Regions from separate parts of the Luteibacter sp. 9133 genome, predicted to be linked through region 1. Evidence: riboswitches for the same ligand, from Rfam matches in the RefSeq annotation. Region 1 holds a riboswitch; each other region holds the start of a gene.
The links. Region 1 has a riboswitch for cobalamin ahead of metE (5-methyltetrahydropteroyltriglutamate--homocysteine S-methyltransferase). Riboswitches for the same ligand answer to the same signal wherever they lie in the genome.
Positions count from the first base shown of each region.

Region 2: another riboswitch for cobalamin. It lies ahead of FA87_RS01145 (ribonucleoside-diphosphate reductase subunit alpha); the one in region 1 lies ahead of metE (5-methyltetrahydropteroyltriglutamate--homocysteine S-methyltransferase).
Region 3: another riboswitch for cobalamin. It lies ahead of FA87_RS00010 (TonB-dependent receptor); the one in region 1 lies ahead of metE (5-methyltetrahydropteroyltriglutamate--homocysteine S-methyltransferase).

Region 1 covers NZ_JUHO01000001.1:3,594,787-3,605,360, reverse strand. Annotated here, with positions in the region: gene metE (5-methyltetrahydropteroyltriglutamate--homocysteine S-methyltransferase) at 4-2,295, opposite strand; cobalamin riboswitch at 2,490-2,707, opposite strand; gene FA87_RS15735 (glycosyltransferase) at 2,798-4,099, shown strand; gene FA87_RS15730 (aldo/keto reductase) at 4,121-5,101, opposite strand; gene FA87_RS15725 (membrane-bound PQQ-dependent dehydrogenase, glucose/quinate/shikimate family) at 5,238-7,625, shown strand; gene fusA (elongation factor G) at 8,152-10,227, shown strand; gene FA87_RS15715 (molybdopterin molybdotransferase MoeA) at 10,382-10,574, shown strand, end outside.
Region 2 covers NZ_JUHO01000001.1:305,978-316,551, reverse strand. Annotated here, with positions in the region: gene FA87_RS01165 (alpha-L-rhamnosidase) at 1-2,144, opposite strand, end outside; gene FA87_RS01160 (DUF2501 domain-containing protein) at 2,267-2,776, shown strand; gene FA87_RS01155 (SDR family oxidoreductase) at 2,858-3,763, shown strand; gene FA87_RS01150 (response regulator) at 3,806-6,646, opposite strand; cobalamin riboswitch at 6,841-7,052, shown strand; gene FA87_RS01145 (ribonucleoside-diphosphate reductase subunit alpha) at 7,209-9,725, shown strand; gene FA87_RS01140 (ribonucleotide-diphosphate reductase subunit beta) at 9,878-10,574, shown strand, end outside.
Region 3 covers NZ_JUHO01000001.1:1,200-11,773, reverse strand. Annotated here, with positions in the region: gene edd (phosphogluconate dehydratase) at 1-1,131, opposite strand, end outside; gene pgl (6-phosphogluconolactonase) at 1,201-1,902, opposite strand; gene zwf (glucose-6-phosphate dehydrogenase) at 1,899-3,371, opposite strand; gene FA87_RS00025 (GntR family transcriptional regulator) at 3,609-4,361, shown strand; gene FA87_RS00020 (SIS domain-containing protein) at 4,375-5,409, shown strand; partial or broken gene nagA (N-acetylglucosamine-6-phosphate deacetylase) at 5,432-6,582, shown strand; cobalamin riboswitch at 6,615-6,847, shown strand; gene FA87_RS00010 (TonB-dependent receptor) at 7,001-9,055, shown strand; partial or broken gene FA87_RS20115 (efflux RND transporter permease subunit) at 9,100-10,574, shown strand, end outside.

The DNA of each region.
Region 1 (10,574 bases):
CCGTCAGGCCACCTCCGCCAGTCGTTCGCGGGCCGCCCGGGCCACGGCCACCATCCCGGTCAGCGCCTCAGCTACCTCGGGCCAGCCGCGGGTCTTCAGGCCGCAATCGGGATTGACCCAGAGCTGGTCCGGACGAAGCACCTCGAGCGCCCGGGACAGCAGATCGGCCATTTCCTCCTTGCCGGGCACCCGCGGGGAGTGAATGTCGTAGACGCCGGGTCCGATCCCGTTCGGGTAGCGGAACCGTGTGAAGGCGTCCAGCAGCTCCATCCGCGAGCGGCTGGTCTCGATCGAGATCACGTCCGCGTCCATCGCGGCGACCGCCTCGATGATGTCGTTGAACTCCGAGTAGCACATGTGGGTATGGATCTGGGTCGAGTCGCTGACGCCACCCGCGGTGATCCGGAACGCGTCGACCGCCCAGTCCAGATAGGCGGCCCAGTCACCCCGGCGCAGCGGCAGGCCTTCGCGCAGCGCCGGCTCGTCGATCTGCACGATGCCGATGCCGGCTTTCTCGAGATCGTGGACCTCGTCACGCAAAGCCAGGGCGATCTGTCGGCACACCTCTGCACGCGGGAGATCGTCACGTACGAACGACCACTGCAGCATCGTCACCGGACCGGTGAGCATGCCCTTCATCGGCCTGGCGGTCAGGGACTGGGCGTATGCGGACCAGGCGACGGTCATCGCGGCGGGACGCGCCACGTCACCGAAGACGATCGGCGGCTTGACGCAGCGCGAGCCGTAACTCTGCACCCAGCCCAGAGACGTGAACGCGTAGCCTTGCAGCTGTTCGCCGAAGTACTCGACCATGTCGTTGCGCTCGGGCTCGCCGTGCACGAGGACATCGAGGCCCGCTTCTTCCTGAAACGTCACGGCGCGCCGCACCTCCTCGCGAAGCACGGCCGTATAGGCCCCGTCGTCGAGCTTGCCCGAGCGATGCGCGGCACGTGCAAGGCGTAGTTCCGTGGTCTGCGGAAACGAGCCGATGGTGGTGGTCGGCAGGTCGGGCAGGCCGAAGCGCTGCTTCTGCACATTCGCGCGAAACGCGTAGGCCGAGCGGCGCTGTCCGAACTGGGGCGTCAGTCCACGTACGCGCGCCCGCACGTCGGCGCGCAGCACGTCGGGAGAAAGCAGACGCGCCGCCACCGTCGCTTGCTGACGCGCGAGCGCGAGCTGCGCCGTCTCGTCGCCGACGGCGGCATCGGCGTAGCGTCGCAGTTCGGCGATCTTCTGCCGCGCGAACGACAGCCAGTCGCCGATCGAACCCGGCAGGTGCCTTTCTTCCGACGCATCGATCGGCACGTGCAGCAGCGAGCACGACGTCGACAGCCACAGACGCTCGTCGCCGAGGCGCTCGCGTGCGCGGGCGATGCGCGGCGCGATGGCGGACGGGTCGCTCAGCCAGATGTTGCGGCCGTCGAGCACGCCGGCGGACAGCACACGACCGGCGGGAAGCGCGTCAAGCACGGCATCCAGTTGCCCAGGCGCGCGCGCTAGATCGACATGCAGGCCGGCGACGGGCAACGACGCCGCCAGTTCGAGGTTGCCGCCGAGCTCGCCGAAATAGGTCGCGAGCAGGATGCGGCCGCGCGGCCGTTCACCGATGGCGGCATAAGCGCCGCGATAGGCCGCCTGCCAGTCCGGCTCGAGATCGAGCACGAGGGCCGGTTCGTCGACCTGGATCCAGTCGGCACCCGCGTCCGCGAGCGCATCGAGCAAACCGCTCCACGCCGGCAGCAACGCGTCGAGCAGCGCGAGGGGATCGCTGCCGTCGACGGTCTTGGCCAAACGGAGGAAGGTCAGCGGACCGAGGAGTACGGGGCGCGCCGCATGGCCGAGGGCGACGGCTTCACGATATTCCGCGACGACCTTGTCGGCACGCGTGGCAAACGACTGGCCCGCCTGCAGCTCGGGGACGATGTAGTGGTAGTTGGTGTCGAACCACTTGGTCATCTCCAGCGCGTGCAGGTCGACTTCGCCGTCCTGACGGCCGCGTGCCATGGCGAAATAGCCGGCCAGCGGATCGCGCTGATGGAGTGCACGGTAGCGCGGGGGAATGGCGTCGACCGCGACGGCGGCATCGAGCACATGGTCGTAAAGCGAGAAGTCGTTGACGGGAACGCTGTCGGCTCCCGCGTCGCGCGCGAGGCGCCAGTGGCGTTCGCGGAGCTGACGGGCGACGGTGAGCAGGTCGTCGGCGCTGGTTTCACCCCTCCAGTGACTTTCGAGCGCTCGCTTCAGTTCGCGGCGTCGGCCGATGCGGGGAAAACCGGGGTAGGTAACGTGTGGCATGTGGATGATTCCTCTTCGTGGCAAAGAGGAGGGAAGGGCGGTTCGTCGCGGACGCACGTGCACTGCCACACGGAAGGTGCGGCAGCGTGAAGGCGTCATGCGGCTTACCGTCGACCTTCGCCCCCGCGGGCGAACCGGACCCTCGCGCGAACGCGACGGCCCAGGTCGGGCAGGGCACACGCACCCATGACGGCACGCGCGCCCAGGCCGGCGGCAGGTCTTCGGGCTCGTGGATGTGGCACCTGGGTGCCGCCTTGCGTGTCGCTTCCCGGATCGCCATCGATCCAGTGCTGATGACGCGCTCGTCTCCACATACCGCTGCGGGGCAGCGCCGGATTCTCACCGGCTTCCCTCTTAGCTTTTATCCTTCTATTCGAATAGAGAGATAAAGACCGCTGGCGGCCCAGAGGTTAGCCCTACGGACGGGGCAGGTCAACGAGCCAGGCATGCATCGCGTCGACATGTCGCCCGCGACGATGCGCCAGGGCATCGGGAGTAAGGCATGGCGGCAAGGCACATCGTGATGGCGACGGTGGGATCGCAGGGTGACCTGTTTCCGTTCCTGTCCGTGGGGCGGGAGCTGGTGGCGCGGGGCCATCGGGTCACCATCGGTGCCCATGCGATTCATCGCGAGGCGGTGGCGGAGGCCGGGCTGAGGTTCGTCCTTGCCAGCGGGATCGCGGAGCCCGAGGACAAGGCCGCCTTCGCTGCCCGGGCGTTCCATCCGCTGCGCGGTCCGCGCTTCGTCGTACGTGACCTGGCTGCGGAGGATGTCGCGGCGAGCTACCGCGCGCTGGCGCCAGTATGTCTGGAGGCCGATGCGATCGTCACCTCGACGCTCGCCTTCGCCGGCCAGATTCTGGGCGAGACGACACGCGTGGCGTGGTTGTCCGCCGTCCTGTCGCCCGCGGTGTTCCTTTCCGCTTTCGATCCGCCGGCGACGGGCATGGCGCGACTCGACCGTTTCTTACGTGCGTCGCCGCGTCGTGGCGCATGGGTGCGCCGGATCGGCGAGCGGGTGACCGCACCGTGGACACGTGCCGTGCGCAGCTTCCGGCAGTCGCTGGGTCTGGCGCCGGTGTCGGTGTGGGGCGATCCGTTTCATCGCGGACAGCACGCGCGCGATGGTGTGCTGGCGATGTATTCGCCGTTGCTGGGTCACGCGCCGCAGGATGCCCCGGCGCACAGCGTGGTCACTGGCTATTGCCGTTACTCGCCCTTCAACGAAACCCTTCCCCCGGAGCTGTCGGCGTTTCTCGACGCGGGTGACGCGCCGATCGTGTTTACGCTGGGATCGGCGGCGGTGCACGCGGGCGAGGCCTTCCTTCGCGAGAGCATGGCGGCGGCAGGCGCGCTCGGACGTCGTGCCGTCTTGCTCACCGGCTCGCCCGAGATGCGCGCGCGGTTGCCCGACACGTTGCCAGCCGGGGTGATGGCTGTGGAATACGCGTCACACGGTGCACTGTTCCCGCGCGCTTCCGCGGTGGTACACCACGGGGGTGTCGGCACGACGCAGGAGAGTTTGCGCGCGGGGTGTCCGGCGCTCGTGGTGCCGCATGGCTTCGATCAGCCTGACAATGCGGCGCGTGTGCTTCGGCTGGGTGTGGGCGGTGTATTGCCCGCTTCGCGTTACCGCGCTGACCGTGCGGCGGCGAAGCTGCGCGTCCTCCTGACTGACGAAGGCGTGGCCTCGCGCGCCCAGCGCGCGGCTGAAGTCATCCGGGCCGAGCGAGGCGCGTCGCTGGCCGCGGATGTGATCGAACAGGCGATGGCGCGGCGAGACCGCCCTATGGCAACAACATAGCCGAACTGCCGCAAGCAACGCTTACTCGAACCCTGCGATCGCCCGCGGCGTATAAGCCTCCTCCAAAGCTGCCGTCTCTTCCTCGGTCAGCTCCAGATCGATCGCCGCCACCGCATCATCGAGATGCTGCGGCTTCGACGCCCCGACGATCGGCGCAGTCACGCCGTCACGATGCGCCACCCACGACAATGCCACCTGCGCACGAGGCACGCCACGCGCATCGGCCACCTTCTTCACCGCCGCGACGATGGCGCGATCCGAGTCTTCCGTGGCGTTGTAAAGCGTGCCGCCGAAGACATCGCTCTTCTGCCGGTCGCTGCCCTCGTCCCAGTCGCGCGTCAGCCGTCCGCGTGCCAGCGGGCTCCATGGCAACACCGCGATGTGCTCGTCGATGCAGAACGGAATCATCTCGCGCTCTTCCTCGCGCTGCAGCAGGTTGTAGTGATCCTGCATGCTGACGAACTCGGTCCAGCCGTGCATCCGCGAGGTGTAAACCATCTGCGCGAACTGCCACGCATACATCGACGAGGCGCCGAGGTAGCGGACCTTGCCGGCCTTCACCACGTCATGCAGTGCCTCGAGCGTTTCCTCGATGGGCGTGGTCTGGTCGTAGCGATGGATCTGCAGCAGGTCGATGTAGTCGGTACCGAGGCGGGCCAGCGAATCGTCCACCGAATGGAAGATCGCCTTGCGCGACAGGCCGCCGCCGTTCGGTCCCTTGCGCCAGTGGAAGAAGGTCTTGGTGGCGATCACCACCTCGTCGCGTTTCGCAAAATCTTTCAGGGCGCGTCCGACGATCTCCTCGGATGTGCCATCGGAGTAGGCGTTGGCCGTGTCGAAGAAGTTGATGCCAAGGTCCAGCGCCTTGCGAATGAAGGGCCGGCTCTGTTCTTCATCGAGCGTCCAGGCGTGGTTTCCGCGGTCGGGAACGCCATAAGTCATGCAACCGAGCACCAGCGGCGAGATATCCAGGCCGGTACGGCCGAGCTTGATGTAGCGCATGCGAAGACTCCATCGGGGAATACGCCATTGTGGCCGATCGGACGTAGACGTTGCATATACCTGCCATGGCTATGATCACCGTGAACCGCGGCTCCGACGCGATGCGCCCTGCCGCGTCCCCCACCGGAGTCATGAAATGCCGTCCACTCTCTATTCACGCAGGCCGCCCCGTATCACGGGCGTGGTCATAGCGCTTCTCGGTCTGTTTCTCGTGGGAGGCGGAGCGTGGCTCGCGGCTCTCGGAGGCTCGTTCTATTACCTCATCGCTGGTGCCGCGGTCGTAGCGACCGGCATCCTGCTCGTGCGCGGTTCGGCCAGCGCCCTCTGGCTCTATGCCGTGATCCTGCTCGGGACGGCCATCTGGGCGTTCACCGAGGTCGGGCTCGTGGGCTGGCAGCTGGAACCGCGACTGCTGGTTCCGGTGCTGCTCGGTATCTACCTCCTCATGCCCTGGGTACGTCGCAAGCTCACTCCCTCGGGCAGTGGCGCCTTCGCGGTGATCGTGGCCGTTATCGTCAGCGTCGGTCTCGGCGTGGCGGGTTTCATGCAGCCCGTCGGCACGCAGGGCGAAGCGGTCATCCGAAACATGGCGGATGGCCACGACGCCTCGGTGCCGGACAGCGACTGGCAGTTCTACGGCCGCACACCCAGGGGCGATCGCTTCTCGCCGCTTGACCAGATCAACGCGACCAACGTCAGGGACCTCAAGGTCGCCTGGACGGCGCGGACGGGCGACACCATGCGTCCGGGTGAGGATCAGGGCGGTACCGACGCGGGTCACGAGTTCAACTTCGAAAACACCCCGATCAAGATCGGCGACACGCTCTATGTTTGTACCGGCCATAGCTGGGTGGTCGCCTTTGACGCGGCCACGGGTGCGAAGAAGTGGAGTTTCGATCCCAAAGCCAATACCGATGCGGATGTCTATCTGGCCTGCCGCGGCGTAGCCTATTACGAAGCGCCGCGGGGCACGCAGACCGATTGCCCGCGTCGCATCATCGCGCCGGTACTCGATGCCCGCGTGCTCGCGCTCAACGCCGATACCGGCAAGCCCTGCGAGGATTTCGGCGAGCACGGCTTCGTCTCGCTGACGCAGTATCTCGGCCATGTGCCGGCCGGCTTCCACTTCGTGACGTCGCCGCCGATGGTGCTGAAGGATCGCGTGATCCTCGGTGGCTGGGTCTACGACAATCAGGCGGAAGGCGAGCCGTCGGGTGCGGTGCGCGCTTTCGATCCGCTCTCCGGCAAGCTGGTCTGGGCGTGGGACGTCGGGCACGATCCGCAGAACTGGACGCCGGGTCCGAACGATCAGCTGACCCGCGGCACGCCTAACGCGTGGGGTGTGTACACCGCCGATCCGGATCTGGGCATGGTCTATCTGCCCATGGGTAACGCCACGCCGGATTACTTCGGTGGCCATCGTCGTCCGTTCGACGAGAAGGTGTCGAGTTCGACGGTCGCGCTGGATATCGAAACCGGCGAGCCGAAGTGGACCTACCAGAACACGCATCACGACCTGTGGGACATGGACGTACCGACGGGTCCGTCGCTGGTCGACTTGCCCGGTCCCGATGGCGGCACGATTCCCGCCCTGGTACAGACGACCAAGCGCGGCGAGTTCTTCGTACTCGATCGCCGCACCGGCAAGCCGGTGACCGAAGTCGCCGAGAAGAAGGTGCCGACCGACACGGTGCCGGGTGACTTCGCGTCGCCCACTCAGCCGTACTCGGTGGGCATGCCGTCGCTGACACCGAAGGATCTCACGGAGCAATCGCTCTGGGGCGCGACGCCGTTCGATCAGCTGATGTGCCGCATCGAGTTCCGCAAGGCGGCGTACGAAGGTCAGTTCACGCCGCCGCATCTGAAGGACACGATCGTCTATCCGGCCTTCGACGGCGTGATCGACTGGCACGGCGCCTCGATCGATCCGTATAACAAGCTGATCATCGCCAACGCGAACTACATCCCCTTCATCATCAGCCTCGCGCCGCGCCAGCCGGCGGAACAGAAGGGCTACGTGAAGCCGTGGGACGGCACCGGTGACGAGCCGAAGGTCGGCGGCGGTCTGGCACCGCAGTACGGCACGCCTTATGTCGGCAAGGTACATCCGTGGCTGAACCCGCTGGGCGTGCCGTGCAATCCGCCGCCGTGGGGCACACTGGCGGCGATCGATCTGGTCACGCACAAGCTGGTCTGGGAGCACCCGCTCGGCACGACGCGCGACACCGGTCCGTTCGGCACGCATACGAACGCGCCGCTGCCCACCGGCATCTTCAACATCGGTGGCAACATGACCACGAAGGGCGGCCTGGTGTTCATCGGCGCCACGGCGGATAACTACATTCGTGCGATGGACGAGCGGACGGGCAAGGTCCTCTGGCAGGCACGCCTGCCGGCGGGTGGGCAGGCGAATCCGATGTCGTACTCGGTCGGCGGAAAGCAGTACGTGGTGATCGCCGCGGGCGGGCACAGCGGGCTGGGAACCAAGTCGGGTGATTACGTGGTGGCTTACGCGTTGCCTTGAAGAGCGTCGCCGGCAGGGCCGGCTCCTACCTCTCCGCGGAACCCGCCCGGGTCACCGCAGACAGGTAGGAGCCGGCCCTGCCGGCGATTCCCGCGCAGCAAGGCCTTGAAACCTCACCAACCATCCCTACCTAGTGCGCAGAACGCCGACGAGGCGTAAGATCCGCACCTCACCACGAGAGCCACGCCATGTTCCGCTGCAAGCACGATTTGATGCTCGACCTACCGATCGCCCCTGGGGCGCGTCGCGGGTGCGCGCGCTCCGTGCAAGGTGGAACGCTGTCGTAAGACGGCGCCCGGCCTCGAAGATTCGAAAGCACCCGCAAGGGTGCTTTTTTTTGTTTCGCATTCGACCAAATCCGCCGTTTCCAGGCCTTTACCGGAGTCTCCGTGTCATGAAGAACAGCCGCGACCCCCGATCCTGACCCGTCCTGCTCTGCCAGGGGCGGCGGTCGTCGGATCGGGGAGTGCCTCGCTCGGAACCTCTTCTTCGAGCCCCTGGCGATCCCATCAGGACATCGTTAGCCATGAGTACCACCACTCGCGAAACCACCATTCCCGTCGGCCGCTGGCGCAACCTCGGCATCATCGCGCACGTCGACGCGGGCAAGACCACGCTCACCGAGCGGCTTCTCTACAAGACCGGCACGATCCATCGCACCGGTGAGGTGCACGACGGCGCGACCACCACCGACCATATGGAGCTCGAGCGCGAGCGTGGCATCACGATCGGCGCCGCGGCCGTGCGCGCGAACTGGACCCCGCAAGGTGACCTGCCGCATCGGCTGACCCTCATCGATACGCCCGGGCACATCGACTTCGCGATCGAGGTCGAACGTTCGCTGCGCGTGCTCGACGGTGCGGTGACCGTGTTCTCGGGCGTCGCCGGCGTGCAGCCGCAATCGGAAACCGTATGGCGCCAGGCGCGCCGGCATGGCGTACCGTTGATGGCCTTCGTCAACAAGATGGACCGCCCGGGCGCGGATTTCGATGCGGTGGTCGCACAGATGCGCGACAAACTCGGTGCCAATCCGTGGGTCGTCGCGCGTCCGGTGATCGAGGGCGAGCACATGACCGGTCTCGTCGATCTCGTCGGCGAACGCACATGGCGTTTCGATGACGACGGCACGCCGAGCGTGCACGGCTGGGACGGGACGGAACGTGCCGCCCATGCCGACGCACGCGCCGAACTCGTGGCCGCCGTGGCGGACCGTGACGAAACGCTTGCCGAACTCTGGCTGGCGGAACAGCCGATCGATGCCGACGTCCTCACGGCGGCGCTGCGTCGTGGCACGCTGGCGGGCCTCGGCTCCCCGGTATTGCCGGGGTCGGCGTTCCGCAATGTCGGTATCGAGCCGTTGCTCGATGCCTTCGTCGCGTATCTGCCGTCGCCCCTGGATCGACCGTCCGTCGTCGCGCACACCGATAACGGCGACGTCTCGCTGGCCCCCGACGCGAACGCACCGCTGGCTGCGCTCGTCTTCAAGGTGGTCAACCAGGCGCATGGTCCGCTGGCCTTCGTGCGCGTGTATTCGGGTCGCCTGCACGTCGGCGATGCCGTGTGGCGCAGCGGCACCGATCGCGTGCAGCGGGTCGGCCGCCTGGCGGTCGTGCGTGCGGAAGATACCGAAGCGGTGGACGCCGCCGAGGCGGGCGACATCGTCGCGATTGCCGGCTGGAAAGACGTCGCGACAGGCGAAACCTTGTCGGACTTGCATCGCCACGTGCGGCTGGAAACGATCCAGGCGCAGCCGGCGGTACTGTCCTGGCGACTGTCGCCCGAACGCTCGGCCGATCTGCTCAAGCTCGGGAATGGCCTGGCGCGCCTCGCGCAGGAGGATCCTTCCTTCCGCGTGAGCACCGATCCTGAAACCGGCGAGACGCTGGTCTGGGGTATGGGCGAGCTGCACCTCGAAGTGATGGTCGAGCGGCTGCGTCGCGAGTGGGGTGTGCAGGTGCGCACCGGTTCTCCACGCGTGGCGTACCAGGAAACCCCCGCGAAGGCCTCGGGCCCGGTCGAGGGCAAACTGGCCAAGCAGACGGGCGGCAGCGGTCAGTACGCACGCGTGGTGCTGTCTCTGGCGCCGACCGGCGAGGATGTCAACCGGTTTGTCGACAAGACGACCGGCGGCGTCATTCCGAAGCAGTTCCAGTCGGCGGTGGAGAAGGGTGCGCATTCGGCACTGCTCGAAGGTCCGCGTGGTTACCCGGTGGTCGGTGCGGAAGTGATCGTGCTCGACGGTCAGGCCCATGCGGTGGACTCGAACGAGGCCGCGTTCCATCGAGCGGCCCAGATCGCGGTGAAGTCGGCGCTGGAAGCGACCGGTACGGTGCTGCTGGAGCCGGTGATGCGCGTGTCGGTGTCGACGCCGGGCGCGGCGGTCGGTGACGTACTGGGCGACCTGCAGCGTCGCGGTGGGCAGATCGTCCACCTCGCCGATACGCAGGAGCGAACCGAGATCGAAGCCGACGTGCCGCTGGCGCAGCTCGCTGGCTACAGCACCGCGTTGCGTTCGCTGAGCCAGGGGCGTGCGTCGGCAACGGTGGCTTTCGAGGCGTATCGCCCGGCGACGGTGCAGGAGGCGTCGCGCCGTTCGGCGTAAATGGCGGGCGGGCCTGCTGGCGGAGCATCGCCAGCAGGCTGGCTCCCAACGGATTTGGATCGACCGAGGCACGCTCCCCCAGATCGCCCGCCTTCTGGTGGGAGCCAACCCTGTCACCGATGCTCTCCGTCCCACGAAGGGTTACCCTTCTCCCATGATTTCCTACCCCGACGCACTCGCCCTCCTTCTTGCCGAATCCCGCCAGCTGGAGAGCGAGCGCGTCACGGTCGACACGGCGGCAGGACGCATTCTCGCCGCCGACATCGTCAGCCCGATGTCCCTCCCAGGCTTCGATAACGCCGCCATGGACGGATACGCACTACGCGCACCGGGTGAGACGATCGCCG
Region 2 (10,574 bases), 3.3 Mb from region 1:
GCGTGACCGGTCGCGGTGAGCACCGGCAGAATCACCTTCGTCGCGAGCGCACCCGTGTCGAGGTGATCGCCCCGCGTTTTCGCATCCGCCGCCACGCCGGCGGCGACCCGCTCGCGCAACGCGTCTGGCACGAGACCGAACGACAGCGCCAGCAGGTTGTGCGCCTGGCGGTAGCCGCTGTCTCCTTCCCCACGGTATCGGGCGGCGTCGCGGTCGAGGAAGCGCGCATTGAACGCGTCGCGCACGATCTCAGCCTTCGCGTCGAAACCATCCGCGCGCTTCGTGTCGCCGAGGAGGCGATACATGCTCGCCACCGTACGCTCCATGCCGTAGAGGTACGCTGTCGCTGCGACATGCTTGTCCTCGGGCGCGTTCTCGCCACCCGGGTCGGTCTCGGGACTGACCCAGTCACCCAGTTCGGTGTCCGCGATGCCTCCCGGCGACCGGGCATCCTCCATCGCGACATAGCGCGAGATGCCATCGAGGTGTTCCTCCATGGGTCGACGGTCTCCCGTCTGCATCCACAGCGACCAGGGGATGAACACGTACGCCGAGTGCCAGGTGGGCGCGCGCACCTTGCCCCAGCCGGGGTTGGGTGCGATCAGCAACGGGGCACCATCGGGCCCGCGCGTGTCGGCGATATCGCGGACCCATTTCGCCAGCAGGCGTCCCGTGTCGAGGTTCCGCAGGAACATGTCCGCACCGACCATGCCGTCACCGGTCCAGCCATTCTTCTCGTACATCGGCGTATCGGTCGGAATGCCGTAGAGATTGTTGAGCATGGTGTCGACGGCCGCGCGGTGGATCCAGTCGAGCAACGCATTCGCGCTGTCGAAGTGCCCGGTCTCGGCGACGTCGGTGTGTATGACCTGTGCGGTCACCGCGCCGGGGAGCGGCTTGCCGCCAGGCCATCCATCGACCTGTACATAGCGAAAGCCCTTGTACGAGAAATGCGGATGCCAGTGCTCACGCACGCCAGCCAGGGTAAGCCGGTCGGTCTGGAAACCCTGCCTGAAATAATGATGCTCATCGCGTGCGTCGACCGTGCCGTCGGGCATCAGCTTCTCACCGTAGTGCGCCGTGACCGTCGCTCCCGACGGTCCCGACACGTCGAACGTCGCCCAGCCGGCGATAACGCGCGGAAAAGCGAAAACATACGTACCGGGTTTCGGCTCCGTCACCTCGACGGCGTTCAACGTATCCACGACCCGTATGGGCTGCTCGGTCTGCGCGACGAGCGTTCCGCGCGGGGCGGGCAGCTCACTTGCGGCGGCCCATGTCGACGGGGATGCGAGACGCGCATCGTAGTTTTCGCCGCCGTACAGATCGTCGAGCCGTGTCGGGCCATCGGCGAGCTTCCACCCCGCGTCGCTGACGATGTCCTGCCGGTGACCGTCGGCATAGCGGATGCGCAGCAGTGCTCGCAAGCGCGGCTGCCCGTGCCACGGGGCTTTCTCCCAATGCCAGACGTTGGGGTTGGTCATGCCATAGAAGCCGCGGCCGAGCTCGGCACTCAGCGTATGCTCCCCGGCATCGAGCCGCACGTCGGTGGCGACGACTTCCACGCGCTTGTCGTAGTCGGTGAAGCCGGGCGACAGCACCGCGTCGCTCACGGGCTGCCCGTCGATCGACATATCCGCGTATCCGCCAGCCGCCACGTAGAGCGTGGCGCGATCGACCTTGCCGTTTACCCGAAACGTCTTGCGCAACAGCGGCGCGGGCAGGCTCGTGGCGTCCGCCTTGCCGATCCAGCGCGCGCCCTGCCAGCCTGAGTCATCGAGCGCGGTGTCGAAGTGCGAGCTCACCACACCCTGGCCGTCCGACGTACGCACCTGCGCACGCCAGTCGTAACGTTCGCCTGGTGCCAGCGCGGGTCCCGCGTAGTCGATGTCGAAGGATCGGGTCGAACGTACGTCGCCGCTGTCCCACACGGTTCTTCCGGCTTGCGTGACGACGATGCGATAGCCCGTCTGCACCGTGCCGTTGCGATCGCTCCGGACGATCCACGAAAAACGTGGCTTGGCCACGTCGACATACGTGGGAGTGTCGCTGCGCTCGACACGTGGCGCATGGACGCTGACGGTGGCATGGGCCAGCGGAGCGAAGGGCAGAAGAACGAAAGCGAACCGGCGGAGTGCGTGCAAGCGGATGGCCTCGGGCGCGATGACTTCCGAGCATATCGCGAAGGCGCAGTGAGGAGACCGCATACATCCATCTAACGTGAAAAGGTTTATCCCTTTCCCACCTTCGCCACCGGAGCCACGTCATGAAGACCGCCATTGCCGGCATCGTCCTCGCCGCCACGCTTGCCTCGGGCGGCGCCGCCGCAGCCCAGCTCGACAGCCTCAAGGGCATGATGGGAGGATCCGGATCGCTCACCTCGGGCAGCGCCAGCAACGCCGCAGGCATTCTCCAGTACTGCATGACCAACAACTACCTCGGTGGCGACAGCGGCGCCAGCGGGGTCAAGGACAAGCTGCTCGGCAGCCTGAGCGGCGACCACCAGGCGGCGGACAACGACGCCGGCAGCTCCTCGACCCGCTCGATGCTCGGCAAATTTACGGGCGGATCGAACACGAAAACCGACACCGCGCCCACCCAGGACAAAGGGTACCTGGATGGCGCACGGGGCATCCTGACGTCGGGCGACGGCAAGTCGCTGAATCTGGGTGGCGCCAGCGGCGCGTCATCGGGCAACGGTGACCTGAAGGCGCAGCTCACCCGCAAGGTGTGCGACGCCGTACTGAAGCAAGGCAGGAAGATGGCCGGCATGTAACGAACACTGACAGTGCGTGGACGGCGCATGGACGCGCCGCCCCGTACACCTGACGTCCTCCCCACCCAAGAGGACTTCCCCATGACCGATGTCATGAACGACCCGTATGCGATGCGCGACCCACGCACGCAGTATCCGCAACCCGACTTCTCCAAACAGCCGCAGCCCGCGCCGGGTCTCGCAAAGGAGATGTCACCGAAACCCGATCACGGCGAAACCAGCTATCGCGGTAACGGTCGCCTGAAAGGCCGTAAGGCACTGGTGACCGGCGGTGATTCCGGCATCGGCCGCGCGGCGGCGATCGCGTTCGCGCGGGAAGGTGCCAGTGTGGTGATCAACTATCTTCCGTCCGAACAGAAGGATGCCGACGAGGTCGTCGCGCTGCTCAGCGGCGAAGGTCACACCATCGTCGCCGTGCCGGGTGACCTGAGCGACGAGGCGTTCTGCAAGGATCTGGTCAAGCGCACCGTGAAGGAACTCGGTGGCCTCGACATCCTCGCCAACGTGGCAGGCCGTCAGCAGTTCAGTAAGTCGATCGACGAACTGGACACCGCGTCGTTCGAAGCGACGTTCCGCACCAACGTCTTCGCGCTGTTCTGGCTGAGCAAGGCTGCGCTGGAACACATGCCGCCGGGCGCGACGATTGTCAACACGGCCTCGATTCAGGCTTATGAGCCGTCGGACATCCTGCTGGACTATGCGCCGACGAAAGCGGCGATCGTCGCCTTCACCAAGGCATTGTCGAAGCAGGTGATCGAGAAGGGCATCCGCGTGAATGCCGTGGCGCCGGGTCCGGTCTGGACACCGCTGCAGCCGAGCGGTGGTCAGCCGCAGGAGAAGGTGGTGGAGTTCGGCAAGAACGTACCGCTGGGACGTCCGGGCCAGCCGGTGGAATGTGCGCCACTGTACGTGTTGCTCGCCAGCCAGGAGTCGAGCTTCATTACCGGTGAGACGTACGGGGTGACGGGGGGCAATACCCTGCCCTGACTTCCGGTGTCGTCCTCGTGGCGGCCGGTGTACTGGCCGCCGTCAGCCCCGGGTAATCCGTCCCAGCGCTTCCATCAGATCGGCGACGCCGTAGGGCTTGATGATGACCGCCGTATGCGAATCGCGCTGAACGCCATTCGCCAGGTGATCGCCTGTAGCGAAAATCACCGGAAGCTCCGGCTGGTTCTCGCGCAGGCGCTCCGCCACTTCGACACCGCTCATGCCGGGCAGGCCCACATCGGCGAGCAGCACGTCGATGCCCTCGACACCGTGCAGGCGGATCGCCTCGTTGCCGTCGCCCGCCTCGAACGCCGTGTGCCCGCGGCTTTCCAGCATCTCCGCAATGGACATGCGGATCAGCGCATCGTCTTCGAGGACGAGGACACGCAGAGGACGCAGCGCGGCAGAAGACGACGCTGAGGAACCGGCAGCCGGTGCCGATACCGTTTCGGCGATCGTGCGCGGGACGCGCGAGCTCAACAACTGACGCACACGCCGTGCCAACTGCTCGCGCGTGTACGGCTTGCTGAGCAGTTCAACGCCTTCGTCGAGACGGCCACCGTGGACGATGGCGTTCTCCGTGTAGCCCGAGGTGAACAACACAGCGATCCCCGGCTGGCGCTCGACGGCTTTGCGCGCCAGCTGCGGACTGCGCAGCGGACCGGGCATGACCACGTCGGTAAACAGCAGGTCGATGGCGATGCCACTTTCGATGATCGACAGGGCGCTCTCCGCGTCACGCGCCTTGAGCACGCGATAGCCGAGTTCACCCAGCATGCCGACCACGGTCTCGCGCACGGCTTCGTCGTCCTCGGCGACGAGAATCGTTTCGTCGCCGCCGCGCACCGCTTCTTCCTCGATGGCTACCACGCGATCTTCGCTCTGCGTCGAACGCGGCAGGTAGATCTTGACCGTCGTGCCTTCACCGGCCTCGCTATACATCTTGACGTGGCCGCCGGACTGTTTGACGAAGCCGTAGACCATCGAAAGGCCAAGGCCCGTTCCACGCCCTTCCGGCTTGGTCGTGAAGAAGGGATCGAACACCTTGTCGAGGATGTCGTGCGGAATACCGGTACCGGTATCGGTCACGGCGAGCATGACGTACTGGCCCGGACGCAGGTCGCCGTGTGCCGTGGCATAGGCCTCGTCGAGCAAGGCGTTACCGGCTTCGATGGTGAGCTTGCCCTGCCCGTGCATCGCGTCGCGTGCATTGATCGCGAGATTCAGCAGCGCGTTCTCGACATTGGACGGATCGACCAGCGTGTTCCACAAGCCACCGGCGATGACGGTCTCGACCTCGATGGCCTCACCGAGCGCGCGGCGCAACAGTTCGTCCATGTCGCGGATGAAGCGACCGATGTTGACGACCTTGGGCGCGAGCGGCTGACGCCGGCCGAAGGCGAGCAACTGGGCGGCCAGCTTGGAGCCACGGGTGACGCCGGCCATCGCATTGGCGACGCGCCGCTCGGCCCGTTCGTTGCCCGACACATCCGCGCCAAGCAGCTGCAGATTGCCGCTGATGACTTGCAGGAGGTTATTGAAATCGTGCGCGACGCCACCGGTCAGGTTGCCTATCGCATCCATCTTCTGCGCCTGGCGCAGCTGTTCCTGGGCGGCATCCAGTTCAGCGTCGCGTGCGCGCTCGCTGGTGACGTCACGCGCCACGGCGAAGATCATGCCCTCACTCGGGACCGCCCGCCAGGACAGGTGCCGGAAGCCACCGTCCGCGGTGCGGTAGCGGTTCTCGAAACGGAGCGTAGCCACACCGTCGGCCAGCTGCTCGGTTTCCTCACCAGTGCGCCCGGTGTCGTCCGGATGCACGAAGTCCAGATAGGAGCGGCCGATGGTGTCGCGCTCGCTCCAGCCGAGAATCGCGGTCCACGCCGGGTTGACCGAGAGCAGGCGGGTGTCGGTGTCGGCGACGACGAGGATGTCGCTCGACAGGCGCCAGATGCGGTCGCGTTCCAGCGTACGTTCGGCGACCTGACGCTCCAGACTGTGCGCGAACTCGAGCAGCTCGGCCTCGGCGCGACGGCGCTCCACCGCGACGCGCGTGCGATGGGCGACCTCGCGGACGAAGTCGATCTCTTCTTCCGGCCACTCCCGCGGGCTTTCGTGGTTCAGATAGAGCAGCGCCACCGTGCCGCCACGCTCGGTCACCGGCATGTTGATGAACGAGGTGGCGCTGATCGACGCCAGCGCGTCCGCCGTATGGATCGTGCGCGGGTCCTTGTACGCATCGGACACGACCGCGGTACGGCCGGCCTTGATATCGTCGATGTAGGAGCCGTATTCACGGAAGTTGAGGACACCGGCGATCGTGACGATGCCCGGCGCGTTCCAGTCGCGCTCGATCGTGATGGTCTCCGCGATCGTGTCCACCGAGCCATAGCCCGCACGGCTGACATGAAGCGCGCGGCCGAGTACCTCGGCCACGCGGTAGGCGATCTCGGCGGGATCTTCGACTTCGCGGAGGATGTCGCTGACCTCGATCAGCGCCACACGACGCTCTTCGATGGTGCGCGCGGCCTCGGTCTGCCCGGACAGCGGGCGGATGCTCACCACGAAGGACGCCTGGCCCAGCGCCGAAGCGCGCCACGGCTCGATCGAGACCCGCCAGGTGGCGCCCTCCACAGAGCCCAGGGCCAGCTCTCGGACGCCCCCGGCGTCAGCAAGCGACAAGGCGGTCTCGAGGCGAGACCGGCTTTCCTCATTCCACCAGGTCAGAAAGCCGCACGCACCCGCGTCGCGGAGGCGTGCCGTCATCCAGGCATTGGCATACAGGAGCTCGCCATCCGCCGTGACGGCGGTGAAGCCGAAGGGCAGCGCGTCGAACGCATCGGTGACCAGGGCATGTTCCTGCAGCGCGAACGTCAAGGTCATCTAGCGAGCGATCCTATGAGGGATCGCAGATGTTATCGGTTAGAGGTCATGCGCTTTGTGTAGACGATCTTCACAAAACCCTCATGGTCCTCTTCGTCGCGGGACGGGAAAGGGGTTGCAAAAAATCACTTGCGGCGGATCAAGCACATAGCGGCGACACCCTACATCTTGTGTTGACGCTGCCAACCCCCGCCTATATGGTGTGTCCCGTTGGTGTCCGGAGAGGCGCGACTGCCCGTCGGACTTAATAGGGAATCCGGTGCGAATCCGGAACTGCCCCGCAGCGGTAAATGGAAACGATCCCGTTCAATGCACTGGTCCTTCGGGGGCTGGGAAGCGACGGGTAGGCGGACCGAAAGGTCCATGTCCATGAGTCCGAAGACCTGCCAGCAATCGGTGCCCGGGAGGCCTCGATAGTGGTGACGGCTTCCGCGGGGAAGCACGTCGCGGACCGGAGCCCCTTCGCGGCGCGCTCCGTCCCCGGCCGTTTCCCGCATCAGCCCCATCCCTCACGAGCCAGCCGACCGGGAACGGGTGATAGAACCTGGGGCGAGCCAAGACAATGACCACGATGGATTCTTCCGCGCGCGAGCGCACCGAGACGGCCGATGCCGCCGTCTCCGCCAATAACACCACGGACAAGGCGCCTGCCGCCGGCTACCGCAACGACCCGCCGCCGGCGTTCGCGCTGACGCCCCCGCACAACCCTGGCCAGATGCGCGTCACCAAGCGCAACGGCGGCCAGGAAGTCGTCGACGTGAACAAGATCGTGCGCGCGGTGACCCGCAGCGCCGACGGCCTGTTCGCGGTCGACCCCATGCGCGTCGCCCTGAAGACTATCGGCGGACTCTACGATGGCGCCACCACGCAGGAACTCGACCAGCTGTCGATCCGTACCGCCGCGGCGCTCACCGCCGAGGAACCGGAGTACGGCCAACTGGCCGCACGCCTGCTCGCCGCCTTCGTCGACAAGGAAGTATCCGGTCAGGACATCCAGTCGTTCTCGCAGTCGATCTCCACCGGTTTCGACCTGGGCATCCTCAACGAGCGTCTGCGTGACTTCGTCCAGGTCAATGCGCGCAAGCTCAACGACGCCATCGACACGACCGGTTCGCGCCGCTTCGAGTACTTCGGCCTGCGCACGGTTTATGACCGCTACCTGCTGCGTCACCCGACGAAGCGCTTCGTCATCGAAACGCCGCAGTACTTCTTCATGCGCATCGCCTGCGCGCTCGGCGGAAACGACGTGGCCGAGACGCTCGAGCTGTATCGCATGCTGTCGTCGCTGGAATACCTGGCCAGCTCGCCGACCCTGTTCAATGCCGGTACGGCGCACGAGCAGCTGTCGTCGTGCTTCCTGCTGGACTCGCCGCAGGATGCCCTGGAGTCGATCTACGCCAAGTACGGCGACGTGGCCCAACTGTCCAAGTTCGCCGGCGGTATCGGCCTGGCTTACTCGCGCATCCGTTCGCGCGGTTCGCTGATCAAGGGCACCAACGGTCATTCCAACGGCCTCGTGCCCTGGCTGAAGACGCTGGACGCCTCGGTCGCGGCGGTGAATCAGGGTGGCAAGCGCAAGGGCGCCGCCTGCGTGTACCTCGAGTCCTGGCACGCCGACATCGAGGAATTCCTCGAGCTGCGTGAGAACACCGGCGACGACGCGCGCCGCACGCACAACCTCAACCTGGCCAACTGGGTACCCGACCTCTTCATGCGCCGCGTGGAGACCGACGGCGACTGGTCGCTGTTCGATCCGAAGATCGTGCCGCACTTCGTCGACACCTGGGGCGCGACGTTCGAGGCCGCCTATGAGAAGGCCGAGGCCGAGGGCCTGGCTGCCAAGTCGATCAAGGCGCGCGAGCTGTACGCCCGCATGCTGCGCTCGCTGGCACAGACCGGCAACGGCTGGATGACCTTCAAGGACCGCTCGAACGCCACGAGCAACCAGACCGCGCGTCCGGAAAACGTCATTCACCTGTCCAACCTGTGCACCGAGATCCTCGAAGTCACCTCCGAGGGCGAGACCGCCGTGTGCAACCTCGGCTCGGTCAACCTGGCCCGCCACGTGGTGGACGGTCAGTTCGACTACGAGAAGCTCGGTACCACGGTGCGCACCGCCGTGCGTCAGCTCAACCGCGTCATCGACCTCAACTTCTACCCGATCGCCACGGCGAAGACGGCCAACATGAAGTGGCGTCCGGTGGGTCTGGGCGTGATGGGCCTGCAGGACGTGTTCTTCAAGCTGCGCCTGCCCTTCGACTCCGAAGAAGCGCGCAAGCTGTCCACGCGCATCCAGGAAGAGATCTATTTCCACGCGCTGTCGATGTCCAACGAGATCGCCGAGCGCGACGGTGCCCACCCGGGCTTCGACGAAACCCGCGCCGCCAACGGCGAGCTTCAGTTCGACTACTGGCCGGCGGCCACGCCGACCGGCGTAGAGGGCCGCTGGGCCGAGCTGCGCGAGAAGATCAAGGCCAAGGGCCTGCGCAATTCGCTGGTCATCGCCATCGCTCCGACCGCCACGATCGCTTCGATCGCCGGCTGCTACGAGTGCATCGAGCCGCAGGTGTCCAACCTGTTCAAGCGCGAGACGCTCTCGGGCGACTTCCTCGTCGTCAACCGTTATCTGGTCGATGAGCTGAAGACGCTGGGCCTGTGGACCGCCGACGTGCGCGATCAGATCAAGCTCGCCGAAGGTTCGGTGCAGGGCATCGCCGCGATTCCGGCCGCGCTGCGCGAGGTCTACCGCACGACGTGGGAGCTGCCGCAGAAGGCACTGATCGATCTCGCCGCCGCGCGTGGTGCGTACATCGACCAGAGCCAGTCGCTGAACCTGTTCATGGAAAACCCGAACATCGGTCAGCTGTCCTCGATGTACATGTACGCGTGGAAGTCGGGCATCAAGACGACGTATTACCTGCGTTCGCGTCCCGCCACCCGCATCGCCAAGACCACGGTGAGCTCGTCGTCGGCCTCGCTGCCCACGCCGGCCGCTCCGGTCGCCGATGCGCAGGAACAGGCCGAAGCCGCGGTGTTCTGCTCGCTCGAGAACCCCGAGTACTGCGAAGCCTGCCAATAAAAGCAACGCGCCCCTACAGGGGCGCAGCACCCCTGTAGGAGCGCGCCCCGCGCGCGAAGCCGCTGCCTGCGCCAAACGTTCCAGCATCGCCGCTTCGTTGGTTTTTCGCGCGCAGGGCGCGCTCCTACACGTAATTAATTCGAGGTAGCCCGATGTCCGCTTCTCCCGTCACCCGCGATACCCATATTCTCGATCCCGGCTTCGAGCTGACCCTGCGGCCGATGAAATACCCGCAGTTCTACGAGATGTATCGCGCGGCGATCCGCAACACCTGGACCGTGGAAGAAGTGGATTTCTCGCTCGACACCACCGACCTGAAGTCGAAGATGTCGGATGCGGACCGTCACCTGATCCATCGTCTGGTCGCGTTCTTCGCCACCGGCGACACCATCGTGTCGAACAACCTGGTACTCAATCTGTACCAGCACGTGAACTCGCCCGAAGCGCGCATGTACCTTTCGCGCCAGCTGTACGAAGAAGCGCTGCACGTGCAGTTCTACCTCACGCTGCTGGACACCTACATTCCGGAACCGGCCGAGCGCAACAAGGCCTTCGCCGCGATCGAGAGCATCCCGTCGATCCGTCAGAAGGGTGAGTTCTGCTTCAAGTGGATCGACTCGATCCAGAACCTCAACCGTCTCGAGACGCGCGAGCACCGTCGCCAGTTCCTGCTCAACCTGATCTGCTTCGCCGCGTGCATCGAAGGTCTGTTCTTCTTCGCCGCCTTCGCTTACGTGTACTACCTGCGTTCGCGCGGGCTGCTGCACGGCCTGGCCTCGGGCACCAACTGGGTGTTCCGCGACGAGTCCGGCCACATGGCGTTCGCCTTCGAGGTCGTGCGCACCGTGC
Region 3 (10,574 bases), 3.6 Mb from region 1:
GCCCATGATGGTGTCCACGTCGCCGTGCAGCAGGCCGGCATCGAGCAGCTGATCCATCAGGAAACCCATGCCGCCGGCTTCGTGGAAGTGGTTCACGTCGGCGTAGCCGTTCGGATAGACGCGTGCGAGCAACGGCACGACCGCGGACAGCGCATCGAAGTCGTCCCAGCGCAGTTCCACGCCGGCCGCGCGTGCGATGGCGACGAGATGCAGCAGGTGGTTGGTCGAGCCGCCCGTCGCATGCAGTCCGATCACGCCGTTCACGATGGAGCGCTCGTCGACGATACGGCCGATCGGCAGGTATTCATCGCCCAGCGCGTCGATCGCCAGCACGCGCTCCACCGTGGCACGCGTGAGGGCGTCACGCAGCGGCGTATCCGGCGCCTCGAAGCTCGCGCCCGGCAGGTGCAGGCCCATGATCTCCATCAGCATCTGGTTGGAGTTCGCGGTGCCGTAGAACGTGCAGGTACCCGACCCATGATAGGAACGCGCTTCCGCGTCGAGCAGTTCCGCGCGTGTCGCCTTACCGGCGGCGAAGGCCTGACGGACCTTCGATTTCTCTTCGTTCGGAATACCGGACGGCATCGGACCCGACGGCACGAACGCGCTGGCGAGATGGCCGAAGCTCAGCGCGCCGATCAGCATGCCCGGCACGATCTTGTCGCAGATGCCGAGATACAGCGCGCCTTCGTACATGTCGTGCGACAGCGATACGGCGGTCGCCATGGCGATGAGGTCGCGCGAGAACAGCGACAGCTCCATGCCCGGACGACCCTGGGTGACGCCGTCGCACATGGCCGGCACGCCACCGGCGACCTGCGCGGTGGCGCCGAAGTCTCGTGCGATCCGACGGATCAGTTCCGGATAGCGCTCGTACGGCTGATGCGCCGAGAGCATGTCGTTGTACGAGGTGACGATGGCGATATTGGACGCGTGGCCGTTGCGCAGCGCGTCCTTGTCGTTCTCACCGCACGCGGCGAAACCGTGCGCGAGATTGCCGCACGACAGGTGATGGCGTTTGGCGCCCGTCCCGCGGGCGGCGTCGATCCTGGCGAGGTACGCGGCGCGCGAGGTGCGACTGCGCTCGACGATACGCTGCGTCACCTCGGCAACGATGGGATGAAGGGTCATGGCGTGTTCCTGAGGCTTTGACCGGGCGGTCGGTGCCGCGCGCCTGACGCGCGGCGGTTGAACGATGGATCAGGCGGCCCAGTAGACGTCCACGGGCACGCGGTCCTGTTTGAGCACGGCGGCGATCGGGAAATCTTCGCCGGCCTGGGCCCTGGCGAGCACGTCTTTCTTGTCCGCACCTTCGATGTGCAGGTAGAGCGTGCGCGTATCGAGCACGCGCGGCAGGCTGAGCGTGATGCGCGGCTCACCCGCACCGCCGGCACGCATCGACAGCACGCTCCGCGTACCGTTGAGGTCGAGCGCTTCGGCGAGGTGATCGCCGCCGGGGAAGAACGACGCGGTGTGGCCGTCCGGACCCATGCCGAGCACGACGACATCGAACGGCTTGCCGAGCGCGTCGACCTTCTCGCCCACGCCCTCGAGCGCGGCATCGACATCGTCGGCATGCGCCTTGTCGAACAGCGGCAGGAAGGCGGCGACATGCGCTTCGTGCGCGATCAGGGTGTTCCTGACCATGCGCGCATTGGAACGCTCGTTGTCTTCGTCGACCCAGCGCTCGTCGACCAGCGTGATGGTGACCTTCGACCAGTCGATCTCCTGCTCGGCGAGCACGGCGAACATGACCTTGGGCGTGCCGCCGCCGGAAACGGCGATGCTGGCCTTGCCGCGCGCCTTGATCGCGGCGTCGAGCTTGCCGGCGATGTCGCGCGCCAGCGCATCGGCGAGAGTGAGCTTATCGGCGAAATCGTGCTGATGGATCTTGGCGTTCATGCTGCGTCCTCGGCCCAGGTACGGCCATCGCGTTCAATGAGCGCCACGGCGGCGCTCGGACCCCAGGTACCCGCGGTGTACGGCTTCGGCGTATCGCCGCTGCCCTCCCAGGCTTCGAGGATGGGACCGGCCCAGTTCCATGCGGCCTCGACTTCGTCGCGGCGCATGAACAGGGTCGGGTTACCACGCACGACGTCGAGGATCAGCCGCTCGTAGGCATCGGGCTGCTGCACGCCGAACGCCGCCGCGAAACTCATGTCGAGCGGCACGTGGCGCAGGCGCAGGCCACCCGGACCCGGATGCTTGATGGTCAGCCACAGCTTGACGCCCTCGTCCGGCTGCAGGCGCAGCGTCAGGCGGTTGGGCAGCAGCGGACCGTTGGTGGGATCGAAGATGGAATGCGGCAACGCGCGGAACGTCACCACGATCTCCGAGACCCGGTTAGGGAGGCGCTTGCCGGTGCGCAGGTAGAACGGCACGCCCGCCCAGCGCCAGTTACCGATCTCCGCCTTGAGGGCGACGAAGGTTTCGGTCCTGGACTGGTCGCTGCCGAGTTCGTCGAGATAGCCCGGGACGCCCTGACCTTCGGCCGCACCAGCGCGGTACTGCCCGCGCACGGTGAGGTTGCCGGCGTTGCTGGCGTTGATCGGGCGCAGCGAACGCAGCACTTTGAGTTTTTCGTCACGCACGGCATCGGGCGCCAGCGACGAAGGCGGCTCCATGGCGAGCATGCAGACCAGCTGCAGGATGTGGTTCTGGACCATGTCGCGCAGCGCGCCGGCACGATCGTAGTAGCCCGCGCGATGACCGACGCCGACCGTCTCGGCGACGGTGATCTGCACGTGGTCGATATGCTGGGCGTTCCACAGCGGCTCGAACAGGGCGTTGCCGAAGCGGAGCGCCAGCAGGTTCTGCACTGTTTCCTTACCGAGGTAATGATCGATCCGGTAGGTCTGCGACTCGTTGAAGACCCGGGCCACCGCGTCGTTGATGGCGTTGGCGCTTTCCAGATCGCGACCGATCGGCTTCTCCAGCACCACGCGCGAGCGCTCGCCGTTGAGACCGAGCGACCCGAGGCGCTGGCAGATGTCGGTGAAGATGTCCGGCGCGGTCGACAGGTAGAACACGCGGATGTGCTGGGCCTGCTGCTGCATCAGCGCGGCGAATTCATCCCAGCCTTCTTCCTTGCGCGCGTCGAGCGAGCGGTAGGAAACCATCTGGATGAACGCGTCCAGCTGGGCCGGAGCCACGTGGGACACGCCTTTCTCGACCGAGGAGCGGACCAGGTCGCGGTAGCCCGCATCGTCGAGGGCCTCGCGGGCCACGCCGATGAGGCGGCTGCTGGGCTGGATCTGGCCGTCCACGAAGCGATGGAACAGCGCGGGAAGAAGCTTGCGGACGGCGAGGTCGCCGGTGCCGCCGAAAATGACCAGATCGAAAGGTTCGATCGGGAGGAGATGAGCGCTCACGACAGTGGCCTGCTGGGATCGATGGGTATGCCGACGGATCGTACCAGTGACATACCAGGTCATACCAGCCCCGTACCACTCAAGGCGGCGTTTTCCGTCGCGATATGAGGCGATGACGCCGCAAAAACGTTTACGGGCCGACTTTGCATCGTGCAAACGCCCGTTTGAATCGCTCACTGGTATTCGCGGGCTTGGACGGTCTTGCCGCAGTGGTCGTTGATTGGTATCTTCTCGACCATGGAAAGCGCTCTCGTCGCCGAATACCAACGCCTGCAGTACGACCCGGCCGCGCGGCAGCCGCTGGCGTACATGCGCCTGCGTCGCGCCATCCGCAACGTGATCGAAAACGGCGAGGTGCAGGTCGGCCATGCACTGCCCAGTGAGCGGGACCTGGCCAGGGCCCTCACGCTGTCCCGGGTTACCGTGCGCAAGGCCATCGGCGGCCTGGTCGAGGATGGTCTGCTCACCCAGCGTCATGGCGCGGGCACCTTCGTGTCCGAGCGCATCGTCAAGCCGCTGTCGCGTATGACCAGCTTCACCGAGGATCTTCGCGCGCGCGGGCTCAATCCGCGCTCGGAGTTCTTCGAGCGGGCCATCGGCGAGGTCACCCCGGAAGAAGCCATGGCGATGAATCTCTCGCCCGGCACCCAGGTGGTCCGCCTGCACCGCCTGCGCTACGCGGGCGACGAGCCGCTGGCGATCGAGCGCAGCGCGGTGCCACTCAACCTGCTGCCCGACCCCAGCCTGGTCGAGGACTCCCTGTACGAAGCGCTCGACACGCTGGGCAACCGCCCGCGACGTGCGTTGCAACGCCTGCGCGCGGTGGTGCTGGGCCCTGCCCAGACCCGGCTGCTCCGGCTCGGCGCCGGCAGTGCCGGGCTGAATATCGAGCGGCGCAGCTTCCTCGACGACGGCCGCATCGTCGAGTTCACGTGTTCCTGGTATCGCGGGGACATCTACGACTTCGTCGCCGAACTGCAGAGCGACTGACGGACCCTTCTTCATGACGATCCAGCCGCAAGACACCCTGATGTACCGCGAAGCGCACGAGACCGCCGAGGTCGTCGAGCGGCAGCTTGCCCTTAACGAAGCCGTGATCGGCGCCCTTGCCGAGCGCCTGCGCGCGAACCCGCCGCGCATGGTGATCACCTGCGCCCGTGGCAGTTCGGATCACGCGGCGATGTACGCGAAGTACGTGTTCGAGACGCAGCTGGGCGTCGTCACCGCCTCGGCCTCGCCGTCGGTCACCTCGATTTACCACGCCGCGCAGCGCCTCGATGGCGCGCTTTACGTCGCCGTATCCCAGTCGGGCAAGAGCCCGGATCTGGTCCGCAATGCCGAGGCCGCGAAGAAGGCCGGTGCGTACGTCGTGGCGCTGGTCAACGTGACCGACTCGCCGCTGGCGGACGTCGCGGACGTGGTCGTCCCGCTGCACGCGGGCCCGGAAACCAGCGTCGCCGCGACCAAGAGCTATCTCGGCGCGCTGTTCGCGATTCTGCATATCGCCGCCCGGTGGAGTGGCAAGGCCGAGATCGCCGACGCCCTGGCCGCGTTGCCCGCGCAGCTGCGCCAGGGCTGGGATGCCGACTGGTCGTCGCTGACGGAAGGCCTCGTCGATGCGCACAACCTGTTCGTGGTCGGTCGTGGCTTCGGCTTCGCCGGTGCGCTGGAAGCGGCGCTCAAGTTCAAGGAAACCTGCGGCCTGCATGCCGAAGCCTTCAGCGCGGCCGAAGTGAAACACGGCCCGATGGCGCTGGTCGGCCCGGACTTCCCGGTGCTGTTCTTCGCGCAGAACGACGACACGCTCCCGGGCGTGCTCGATGTCGCCGCCGAGTTCCGCAAGCGTGGCGCCAATGTCTGGATCGCCGCGCCGGGTGCGACGGGTGAGGGTGTGCTGCCGCTGGTCGCCACCGCACCGATCGCCGCGCCGCTGATCACGGTGCAGAGCTTCTACCGCGCCACGGCGGCGCTCGCGCTGAAGCGCGGCTTCAATCCCGACGTGCCGCCGCACCTGAATAAAGTCACCGAGACCGTCTGACCGCCACCCTCAAGGAATCGCCATGACCCTCGCCCTCGTCAACGGCCGTGTGCTCACCGACAATGGATTCCAGAGCGGCTTTGCCGTGCTGGTCGACGATGGAAAGATCACCGGACTGGCGCTGCCATCCGACCCGCGCGTGCGCGCGGCGGAGCGCCATGACCTCGGTGGTCGCACCTTGCTGCCCGGCTTCATCGACTGCCAGGTCAACGGCGGGGGCGGCGTGTTGTTCAACGATGCACCGACGGTCGACGCGATCCGCACGATCGGCGAGGCACACGCGAGATTCGGCACCACGGGTTTCCTGCCCACGCTGATCAGTGACGACGCGGAGGTCATGGCGAAGGCCATCGATGCCGTGAACGACGCCGTCGCCCAGGGCGTGCCGGGCGTGCTCGGCATCCATCTGGAAGGTCCCTTCATCGCCCCTGAACGCAAGGGCGTGCACGACCCGGCCAAGTTTCGCATCGCCGATGCCGACGATGTCGCGATGGTCGCGCGGCGCCACGGCGGCGTGACCCTGCTGACGCTGGCCCCGAGCGCGCTTCCGCGGAAGTACTCCAGCAGCTGGTCGCCAACGGCGTCATCGTAGCCGCGGGCCACACGGCTGCCGACTACGAGACCACGCGCCATGCACTGGCGACGGGCGTGCGCGGCTTCACACATCTGTTCAACGCGATGACACCCTTCACCAGCCGCGAGCCTGGCGTCGTCGGTGCCGCGCTCGAAGACCAGGCCAGCTGGTGCGGTCTGATCGTCGACGGCCACCACGTGCACCCGACCTCGCTGCGTGTCGCCATCGCGGCGAAGGCGCCACGGAAGATGATGCTGGTCACCGACGCGATGCCGCCTGTGGGCTCGGACAATCCGAACTTCGTGCTCAAGGGCGAAACCATCACCGTGCGCGACGGCGTCTGCCAGACGGCGGACGGCACGCTGGCCGGCTCCGCGCTGGACATGGCCACGGCGGTGCGCAACACGGTCGACATGGTCGGCGTAGCCTACGATGAGGCCGCGCGCATGGCGTCGACGTATCCGGCCGCGTTCCTCGGCCTCGGCGCCACCCACGGTCATATCGCCGCCGGTTACCGCGCCGACTTCGTCGTGATGGACGAGACCCATACGGTGATCGAAACCTGGATCGGCGGCGAGCGCGTTTACGCCGCGGGCTGATCGGGCGGTCGTGACAGCGCCCCACCCTCCGGTTAAAGTCGCGGGGTTCGGGTGTCCCCGGGGCGTCGCGCCACGGGGATGAAACGGGAAGCCGGTGCGCCGCCTCTGCGGCAAGGCCGGCACTGCCCCCGCAACGGTAAGCGCCCGGGGTCGTCACGGCCCCTCGGACACGGCTTCAGCCACTGCGACAGCGGGAAGGCGCCGGTCCGACACCCCCTCGGGGACGGCGTGAGTCCGGAGACCGGCCCGACGACGCGCCCGTGAGCCATCCCGGGGCGTCGTCCCGTTTCGGGCGATTCGCGGAGGGCGAATCCGGACAGTCATCCGGGTTCCGCCGGTGTGCCGTTCGCCGTATGTCCTCCTCGCGCGCCCTTTGAGCTACGCATTGCCGCGCTATGCGGCGGAGGAAGACCGTTCCATGAAGAAGACCCTGCTAGCGGCAGCCCTGCTGTCGTCGATCGCCGCTGCCCACGCGGCCGACGCACCGGACGCCCTCGATCCCGTGATCGTCACCGCGACCCGCACGGCCACGCCGCTGGACGAGGTACTCGCTCCGGTGACCGTGATCACCCACGAAGACATCGAGCGTCTGCAGCCGCGTAACGTCCAGGACCTGCTCGCCGGGCTGCCCGGTGTGGTCATGGCCAACACCGGCGGTATCGGCCAGCAGACCTCGCTGTTCATGCGTGGCAGCAACTCCTCGCACACGCTGGTCCTCGTGGACGGTGTCCGCGTGGGTACCGTGGGCGCGGGTCTGCCGGCTTACGAGCAGCTGCCGGTCGAGCAGATCGACCATATCGAGGTCGTCCGCGGTCCGCGCTCGAGCCTTTACGGCTCCGACGCGATCGGCGGCGTCATCCAGATCTTCACCCGCCACGGCCAGGCCGGCGAAGCGCCGACCCCGAGCCTCTCGGTCACCGGCGGCAGCCACGGCTACACCGCCGGTCAGGTCGGCGTGTCGGGCGGCACGACCCACGGCTGGTACAACGCCAGCCTCGGAGGCCAGTACACCTCGGGCATCAACGCCTGCCGCATCGGCGCGGGCACGGCGTTCAAGGGCTGCTTCACCGACGAGCCGGACCATGACGCCTATCGCACGTACAACGGCGCGCTGTCGGGCGGTTACCGCTGGGACGACGGCACCGAGCTCACCGGCAGCTGGCTGCGCAGCAAGGGCGATATCGAATACGACGGCGACTATCAGAACCTGACCCGACGCTCGCAGCAGGTCGCCGGCGCGAAGCTGGCCTTCGACGTGCTGTCCGCGTGGCGCATGTCGGTCAGCCTGGGCCAGAACCAGGACCGCGCCGACAACTACCTCAACGGCGCCAACAAGGGCTATTACGACGCGGACTTCAACTACGTCACCGGTGCCGACAAGCTGCGCGTGGGATATCTGTACTCTAAGCGCAATCAGGGTTCCTGGCAGAACGACTTCACGCTGGCCCCGGGCCAGACGCTGAGCGCCGGCGTCGACTACCAGCAGGAAAAGCTGAGCAGCGACACGGATTATCTCAAGGACACCCGCAACAACACGGGCGTGTTCGCGCTCTACCAGGGCGTGTTCGGCCCGCATGAGATCCAGCTGTCGGCCCGCCACGACCACAACACCCAGTTCGGCAACCACACGACCGGCTCGGCCGCCTATGGCTTCCGTTTCGACAACGGCATGAAGGTCACGGCCTCTTATGGCACCGCCTTCCACGCGCCGACCTTCAACGACGAGTACTACCCGTACGGCGTGCCCACGGTGAACCTCAAGCCGGAGAAGTCGCGCACCGCCGAGATCGGCCTGTCGGGTCGTCCGGGCATCTGGAACTGGGCCGTCAACGCCTACCAGAGCCAGGTCGACGACCTGATCGGCTACGACGCGAACTTCCTGCCGGTCAACGTCAGCAAGGCCCGCCTGCGCGGCCTCGAAGGCCAGGTGGGCGCGGACGTCGATGGCTGGCACGTGCGCGGCTACCTGACGCTGCAGCAGCCGCTGGACCGGGACAGCGGGTTCGAGAAGGACAACCTGCTGGCCCGCCGTCCGCGTCGCACCGGTCGCGTGGATCTGGACAAGGACCTGGGCGCGTTGACGCTGGGCGGCTCGGTCTACGCCTCGGGTTACAGCTACGACGACGCGGCCAACACGACGCGTCTGGGCGGCTACACGACCGCGGATCTGCGTGCCACCTGGCACATGGACGATGCCTGGAGCGTGCAGGGCCGGGTCGCGAACGTGGCGGACAAGCGGTACGAGACGGCGGCGTATTACAACCAGCTGGGACGGACGTATTACCTGACGCTGCGGTTCTCGCCGTACGCTGAGGGAGCACCGTGTAGGAGCGCGCCTGCGCGCGATGTTTCACGGCATCGCGCGCAGGCGCGCTCCTACCCCTGGCACCGGGCTCGGGCAAACGCCGCACCCCTGTCTTCCGGCAGGGCCCCCACTAAAGGCACACGCCACGGACCGGCGCGGACGTCATAAAGTCCCCGGGCGCGGGTATGCTTCCCGCGATCACAGGAAGTGTCGTGAACGTTTTTGCACCTTTCATTCGCCGGCCGATCGGAACCTCGCTGCTTGCGGCGGGGCTCGTGCTGTGCGGCTCCATCGCCTACATGCTGCTCGGCGTGGCGGCCCTGCCGTCCATCGAAGTGCCCGCCGTCTTCATCCAGACGCAGATGCCCGGTGCGAACGCGCAGACGATGGCCTCGACCATCATCGCCCCCCTGGAGCGCCACCTCGGCCAGATCCCGGGTGTGGACCAGATGTATTCCAACAGCTCGGAAGGCAGCGGCTTCGTCCGCCTCCGTTTCAGCATGGACCGCTCCACCGATGCCGCCGCGCGTGACGTGCAGGCCGCGATCAACGCGTCCGCCGCCGACCTGCCGGCCGGCATGCCCAGCCCCCCACAGTACTTTAAGTTCGACACCGGCCAGATTCCCGTTCTGCTGGTGTCGTTCACCTCGAAGTCGCTGCCGCCGGACAAGCTCTACGACGTCGTCGACACCCTGATCCGGCCCGCCGTGGCGCAGATCGATGGCGTGTCGCGCGTACAGGTCTTCGGCGGACCCCGCACGCCGTGCGCGTTGAGCTGGATACCCGCGCGTTGTCGTCCAAGGGACTCACCGCCAACGATGTGTCCAATGCGCTGCACGCCGCCAACGTGACCTCGCCGCAGGGCCTGCTGTCCGACGGCAAGGCACAGATGACGGTCGTCGCGAACGACAGCATTCGCGACGCGAAGGATTTCGGCGACATCCTCATCGCGATGCGCAACAACGTGCCGGTGCGCCTCTCGGACCATCGCCCGCGTCTACAAACGGCCAGCAGGACCAGTACCAGGCCGCATGGTTCCAGGGCGAGCGCTCGGTCACCATGCAGATGAGCAAGCGTCCGGAGGCGAATTCCATCGCCACCGCCGACGCGATCCGTGCCGCGCTGCCGCGCTTCCGTTCGCTGCTGCCGGCGGACGCGAAGGTCACCCCCATCTTCGACCTGACCCAGACCACGCAGTCCGCGCTGCACGAGGTCAAGGTCGCGCTGCTGATCAGCATCGTCATGGTCTTCCTGGTCATGATGGTGTTCCTGCGCCGTCTCGGTCCGACGCTGATCGCAACGCTGAGCGTGCCGTTGTCCCTGGCCGGCGCCTTCGTCGTGATGTGGACACTCGGCTATACGCTAAACACGATGTCGCTGATGGCGCTGGTGCTGTGCATCGGTTTCGTCGTCGATGACGCCATCGTGGTCATCGAGAACATCGTCCGGCACATGGAGAACGGCAGCAAACCGATGCCGGCGTCGCTCGAGGGCGTGCGCGAGATCGGCTTCACCGTGATGTCGATCACGCTGTCGCTGGTGGCGGTGTTCGCGCCGCTGCTGTTCGGCAACAACATGATCACCAAGTTGCTGCGCGAGTTCTCGGTGACCCTGGCGGCGGCCGTGCTGATTTCGGCCATCGTGTCGCTGACGCTCACGCCGGCCCTCTGTGCCCGCTATCTCAAGC